DNA from 3 places in the Azospira sp. APE16 genome. Region 2 is predicted to be linked to each of the others. Evidence: riboswitches for the same ligand, from Rfam matches in the RefSeq annotation. Region 2 holds a riboswitch; each other region holds the start of a gene.
What was found. A riboswitch is a leader RNA that binds a small molecule or an ion and turns the genes downstream of it on or off. The one in region 2 is predicted to bind cobalamin.
Positions count from the first base shown of each region.

Region 1: another riboswitch for cobalamin. It lies ahead of ACLSSQ_RS12400 (TonB-dependent receptor domain-containing protein); the one in region 2 lies ahead of ACLSSQ_RS07495 (acyl-CoA thioesterase).
Region 3: another riboswitch for cobalamin. It lies ahead of ACLSSQ_RS12390 (ribonucleoside-diphosphate reductase subunit alpha); the one in region 2 lies ahead of ACLSSQ_RS07495 (acyl-CoA thioesterase).

Region 1 is NZ_CP179682.1:2,582,735-2,584,988, reverse strand. It holds gene ACLSSQ_RS12400 (TonB-dependent receptor domain-containing protein) at 1-1,329, opposite strand, end outside; cobalamin riboswitch at 1,533-1,787, opposite strand; gene ACLSSQ_RS12395 (ribonucleotide-diphosphate reductase subunit beta) at 1,939-2,254, opposite strand, start outside.
Region 2 is NZ_CP179682.1:1,538,793-1,541,046, reverse strand. It holds gene ACLSSQ_RS07495 (acyl-CoA thioesterase) at 183-1,052, opposite strand; cobalamin riboswitch at 1,219-1,436, opposite strand; cobalamin riboswitch at 1,506-1,720, shown strand; gene ACLSSQ_RS07490 (energy-coupling factor ABC transporter permease) at 1,856-2,254, shown strand, end outside.
Region 3 is NZ_CP179682.1:2,577,744-2,579,997, reverse strand. It holds gene ACLSSQ_RS12390 (ribonucleoside-diphosphate reductase subunit alpha) at 1-975, opposite strand, end outside; cobalamin riboswitch at 1,104-1,355, opposite strand; gene ACLSSQ_RS12385 (hypothetical protein) at 1,552-1,854, opposite strand; gene ilvB (acetolactate synthase large subunit) at 1,960-2,254, shown strand, end outside.

The DNA.
Region 1 (2,254 bases), 1.0 Mb from region 2:
ATTGATGGCGCCGGTGGTGCTGTCCGGGGTGCGCCAGTTCGATAGTTGGTATACCTTGCGGTGCAGCTTGGCCCGGTTGGAGGCGATACCGATGATCAAGTATTGGTTGCTACCCACGGCAAAACCCAGTTGGGCCGATGCATCCAGGGTGGTGTTGGGAGTGCTGGTACGGGTGCCCGGGCCGCCATCGAAGGTGGCACCGCCACCGGAACCGACATAGAAAGCCTCCCGGTCGAAGTAGCCCACATTGGCCTTGAGGTCGTAGCCGTTGCCCAGCTTGCCGTCGAAACCGGCGAAATAGCGGGTCTCCTGGCGGTAGTTGGGATTGCTGGAATTCCAGAAGCTCGATTCCTTGATGCTGCCCAGCTTGTCGCCGTTGATGGAGACGTTGCTGGCGGGCAGGGCGAGGGGAGCGCCGTTCTTGCTCAGGTAGTTGTTGAAGCGCTCGAAGCCGATGCTGCTTTCGCTGCGGTTGAAGCCGGCGAAAAAGCGGGACTGGGCATCCAGGCTGTAATAGACCTTGGCATGCAGGTTGTTGGCGTGGGAGGAAATGGCGCCCTGGTCCCCCACCACATAGGCCTTCTTGCCATCCACCGTGGTGGTGGCCCGGCCGCCCTGGACCGCGTTGGCGCCGCTGCCGGTGGTGCCCACCGGCAGCACCACCAGGTCGCTGCCGGCGAAACCGGCCATGTCCTCGTAGCCGAAGCCCAGGGTGGCGGCCACGCCGTTGTCCCACTTGTTGCGGTAGCTGGCTTCCACCGCATTGCGCTCGCCGTCGCCGAAGCCCCGGCTGACCTTGACCCGGGTTTCCTGCTTGGTGGGCACCTTGGTGATGACATTGACCACGCCGCCCATGGCGTCGCTGCCGTAGAGAGCCGAGGCGGAGCCGGGCACCACCTCGATCTGTTCCACCTCTCCCATGGGAATGCCCATCAGGCTGGCCAGGCCGCCGGCGTTGCCGTCGGAGAGACTCATGCCGTCCACCATCATCTTCACCCGGCCGTCGGAGAGGCCGCGGAAGGAGACGATGGGGGCGGTGTTGATGCGGGTGCTGGTGCCCAGGCCGTTACGCATGTAGAAGCTGGGCACCTTGGCGGTAAGGGCGTCGCCGATGCGCATGGCGCCCGAGGCGTCCAGCTTGTCGGTCGTCACCACGGTGACGGCGGCCGGGGCCTCCAGGGTGGTCTGCTCGATGCGCGAGGCGGTCACCACCACGCTGCCCAGTTCCGTCTCGCCCTGCTCTCCGGCGGCCAGGGCGGCCTGGGAAAAGAGGGCGGCGATGGCGGCGGCCAGGAGGCGCCGCGGTTGTTGGTTGTTGATGCTCCCCATGTTGCTGTCTGACTCCAGTCGATGGCTACCAACCGGGCTTCGGGAAACGGGGGCACAAAGGATGAGGCGCGACCGCCGGCCCGAGGGCAGGCGGCAGAAACTCGGCTCAGAGGGAAAGGCCGGCGCTTCGATTCATGCTCCGCTCCGTCCGCAACCCCGCGGTCGGTGGCAGGTTCGTGCCGGCACCGTCCTCCATGGACGGCGGGCACGCAAAAATCAAAGGCCGGTCTCCGGGCTCGCCAGTCTTGATGTTCCGCCTTCCCAAGCCAGTCGCCGGCCCCGGTGAGGGGGCGACGGGCTGGCTCAGTGGCTGGCGCTCCGGGGAGGAGGGCCGTGGAACATCCGCACTGGCTTACCGTTGCGGGGGCAGCCGAAGCTTGGGGCCGTGATGGCCGTTACTTCGTTCCCGTTTCACCCGGCGGCTGCTGCCGCCGGACACCTTTGACTGCTAATGGCTCCCTGGGGAGCCGGGATCGCAACTGCAGGCGATCAGGAGCGCGATCATACCCCCAATCCCCTCTATGACAAAAGTCTGCGTCCTGGGCTGCCCCATCCCCGCCAGAGGCCGGGGCAGCGTCCAGGGCACGACGCCGCTGGTTGCCGCCCGGCTCAGTCCCAGGCCAGGGCGCCGCCGGTCTGGTACTCGGTGACGCGGGTTTCGAAGAAGTTCTTTTCCTTGCGCATATTGGCCTGTTCGTCGAGCCAGGGCAGCACGTTCTCGGCGCCGGGGAAGGGCTCGGCCAGGCCCAGCTGGCGGGCGCGGCGGTTGGCGATGAAGCGGAACTGGTCCCGGTGCAGGTCGGCGTTGTAGCCCAGGATGGGCTCCCGCAGGATGTAACCGGCGTAGGCCGACTCGGCGGCTTCCGCCTCTTCCCACAGGGCCTTGACCTGGACCGGGTCCAGGGTCAGGTTTTCTTCCTGCAGG
Region 2 (2,254 bases):
ATCACGGCACGGGCTCCGGCCCATCTTCTTCTGTCGGCAGTATAACGGCCCGCCACCGCTGAATTGGCTCGACTATGTCACACCGCGGCGGGGGTCCGCTGTCCGGCCGGGCAGCCTGCCGCCTGCCGTTCCGGGCCGGAAACCGGGCGCCCGCCCCGACCGGGGCGGGCGAAGGCCGGCGCCTAGGCCAGACGCCGCCCCAGGGGCTGGGGCACGGGCACCGGGCGGCCGTCGTAGCCCACCGCCACCATGATGAAGCGGCCCCGGGTGCACAGGCGGCGCTGGCCGGTGAGCAGGGCCTCGGCGTGCAGCAGCACTTCCACCGTCATGGAACTGTTGCCGATGGCCACCACCCGGGCCGCCAGGTCGGCGATCTCCCCCTCCAGCACCGGCGCGTGGAAGTCGATGCGCTCGGAAGCGGCCATCACCACAGGCATGCGGGCCTGGCGGCTGGCCGCCACCATGGCCGCCTTACCCAGCCAGGCCAGGGCCTGGCCGCCGAAGAGGCTGCCGTGGTGGTTGGTGTGGCCGGGAAAGACCATCTCCACCATGGCCGTCACCGGGCCGATGCCGGGCAGCTGGGCGAAGCTCTCGTCGTCCTCCTGCAGCGGCGCCCCTGGACCGTCCACCGCCACCAGGGTGAAGTGGGCGGTGGCGCTGGTCTCCCGCAGCCCGGTGGCCAGGTCCTCCGCCGCCAGGGCCACCTCCACCTGCACCGAGCGCCGGCCCCGCTGCACCACCCGGCCGGACAGTTCCACCAGGCGCCCCTGGGGAATGGGCTTGCGGAAGTCGATGCGGCCGCTGCTGGCGGTGACCATGGGCCGGCGGGTCTCCCGGGTGGCCACCAGGAAGGCCAGCTTGTCCATCATGGCCATGGCAGAACCGCCGAAAAGGGTGCCGTGGTGGTTCACCTGTTCGGGGAAGACCACGTCCACCATGAGGGTGGCCTGCTGCTGCCGCGGCGAAGTGGACGAAGTGGGGGCGGGATTGGCTTCTACGGGCTGGGCGGCCGTCCCCACGACGGCGCCGATTTCCATTGCTTCCATGCGCATGCGCAACTCCTTGGATGAAGCGGAGCGGGAGCGTCGGAGAAGGGCGAACACCCCGGGCCGCGGCAAAGCGGCTCGGAGCGGCAGGCAGCCGAGAGCGGACAACGATGACAGTCAGGGAATGCGCGCATTTACCTTCCTCAGGGGACACCCCGCCCCAATTAGGATTGATATGAAGTAATGCCGCGGCAGGTCTCCTGACTTGCGGGTCGTCACGTTGCGCCAGCCTTCCCGGCAGTATCGCCAGTGGCAAAGAGTGGAGCGCAACGCTCGCCGCCTACAGTTGCGGGGGCAGTTCCGGACTGGAGTCGGGGCGTCGCCGCCCTGTCTCGCACCGGATTCCCTTTTCATCCCCTGGAGGGGGGAACCGAAGCGGGGCCAGTCTAACCCGCCCCAACCGATTCGCCAAACGCCGCGCCTGGCGCGGCGGATTGCCCAGCCCGGGGGGAGTGGGCTATCATCCGCCCCGATTCAGGTGCCGTGCCTCGCGCTCTGCGGGGACGGTGAAACGGGAAGCCGGTGACTCCAGGGACCACCCAGGACAGTCCGGCGCAGCCCCCGCTGCTGTAAGCCAGACGACGCTGCCTCACGCCACTGTGGTTCATCACGGGAAGGCCGGCAGGGAAGGATGAAGGCAAGCCAGAAGACCGGCCTGACATCACAAGTTGCACCATTCCCCGGGGTGACGGGAACGGTTCTGGTGATTTGCCGCCTCCTCGCTGTTCCATCCGCCGCGGCCCTTTATCCGACCTGCCACAACTCCCCCGCCTGGTGCGCCACCGTCATGCTCGCCGAGGGAGAGACTCATGCACATCATGGAAGGCTTCCTGCCCATCGAACACGCCGTGGGCTGGAGCGTCGCCGCCGCCCCCTTCGTCGCCTGGGGCATCCGTTCCGTGAACCGCCGCATCCGTGAAAATCCCGAGCAGCGCATGCTGCTGGGAGTGGCTGCCGCCTTCACCTTCGTCCTCTCGGCCCTGAAGCTGCCCTCGGTCACCGGCAGCTGTTCCCACCCCACCGGCACCGGCCTGGGCGCCGTGCTCTTCGGTCCTGCCGCCATGGCCCCCATCGGCGCCGTGGTGCTGCTGTTCCAGGCCCTGCTGCTGGCCCACGGCGGCCTCACCACCCTGGGCGCCAACATTTTCTCCATGGCCGTGGTGGGACCCTTCGCAGCCTACGGCATCTTCGCCCTGGCCCGCCGCCTC
Region 3 (2,254 bases), 1.0 Mb from region 2:
GGCCACGCGCATGAAGAAGGTCTGGGGCAGCTCGATGCGGCGCTCGTCCACGTGCAGGAAGTAGCGGTCGTAGAGGGTCTGCAGGCCCAGGTAGTCGAACTGCAGGTCCCGCTCGGCCTTGAGGGCGGCGGCCAGGCGTTCCAGGTCGTAGTCCTTGAGGCGGGCATCCAGCAGCTCGGCGTCCACGCCGGTGCGGATGAGGCCGGGGAAGGCTTCGGCGTAGCGGGCGGCCATGGCCTCCTGGCTGGCTTCCTCGCCCAGCACTTCGACGCGCACGCTGCTCAGCAGCAGGCGGGCAGCCACCTTGCTGTAGCCCGGCTCCCGCTCGATCAGGGTGCGGGCGGCCAGTACCAGGGACTGGCGCACGGCGGCCAGGGGCACACCGTCGTAGAGGTTGTGCAGGGCTTGCTCCAGCACCGTTTCGGCAGCCACGTCGGCCAGGCCCTGGCAGGCTTCCCGGCATTGCTGCAGCAGGGCGGCCCGGTCCAGGGGGAAGCGGTGGTCGCCGTCCACCACGTGCAGCAGGGGGCCGGCGGCAGCGGGGGCGGCCGCCGCCTGGGCGGCCCGTTCGGCAGCCCGCTTTTCACGGTACAGCACGTAGGCCCGGGCCACGTCGTGCTCGCCGGAGCGCATCAGGGCCAGTTCCACCTGGTCCTGGATGTCTTCGATATGCACCGTGCCGCCGCCGGGCAGGCGCCGGGTGAGGGCCTGGACGACGATGGCGGTGAGGCGGGAGACCAGGTCCCGCAGGCGGGCCGAGGCGGCGCCCTGGCTGCCGTGCACGGCCAGGAAGGCCTTGTTCATGGCGACGGAGATTTTTTCCGCATTGAAGGGCACCACCGAACCGTTGCGGCGGATGACCTCGAAGGACTGGGCCCGGCCAGCCAGATCGGCGGCGTTGGGCAGGCTGTCGTCCAGATTGTCGGAGGGCAGGTGGGATGACGCTTGGTGGGTGGCGAAGAGGCCGGCTTGCATCGTGCAACTCCCGTTATCAACGGAACGGGGGCCCAGGGCGGCGGGACTGCCGAGGCGCCGGCGGGCACGCCCATGGCGGCCGACAGCGGACAATCCCGATCCACCGGGGGGCACCCCGCCCCTGGTCAGACTGAAAAATTGGCGACGGCAGGTTTCCTGGCTCACGGGTCCTGGCCCGATGCCCGCCTTCCCGGTGGAACTGCCTCCCAGTGGCACGCGTGGACATCGAACTCGCCGTTTACAGTTGCGGGGGCAGCTCCGGCATGGGCGGAAAGTTCGCTGCGGATTCGCGGGGAATCCGTCTGATCCCGACTTCCTTGATCGCCGCACCGGATTCCCATTTGTCCCGAAATCGGGGAACCGTCGCGGAGGAGACTTTACCCCAGCCCTCAAGCGGAGGGCAAGGGGTTGGACACTACAGGTAGTAGTACGAGAGTAATAGACAACTACATATAGTGTATTTGGCGACAGGGTCTTTTCCACAGCCGGGAGCATTTTGCCCAGAAAACGGGCAGAGTGTTTAATCCCCAGTAATACTGTGGCTTTTCACCGACTGTCCCGGAACGGCCCACAGACTTATCCACAGAAACTGTGAATTTCCTGTTGCATGCCCCGCCGGAATTTCTGCATAATCGTCGGATCGTTTTTGCCGGAGCAGTGGCAAAAACTTTTTTTACCGGCAAATTTTTTTCCGCCTTCAACCGCGAATCCTTTATCAGCTCCATGTACAACTTCGCCGACTTCGACCGCTGCAACACGCTGCCCTCCCGGGCCGGCGCGGGCGCGTCCGTCATTGGCGTAGTAGGCGCTGTAGTACGCGTAGTCGTAGTAGTACGCGCGTGCGCCGCTGGGATGAGCGAAGTCCGGTAAAGAAACCAACCGAATTCCACAAAACCCCCGCCGGCGCGACAGCCCGGCGGGGGTTTTGTTTTTGGGCCCTCCGACCGGCAAGCCAAACCGGATCACGCAAGGAGAAGCCCAGCCATGAATGCCCCAGCCCCCCAAGCCGCCCGCCAGACGGATGCCGCCCCGGCGTCGGAAACCCTTACCGGCGCCCAGATCGTCGTCCGCCTGCTGGAACGCCAGGGCGTCACCACCGTCTCCGGCATTCCCGGCGGCGCCATCCTGCCCTTCTACGACGCCCTTTCGGCCTCGGAGAAAATCCGCCACGTGCTGGCCCGCCATGAGCAGGGCGCCGGCTTCATCGCCCAGGGCATGGCCCGGGCCAGCGGCCAGCCCGCCGTCTGCCTTGCTTCCTCCGGCCCCGGTGCCACCAATC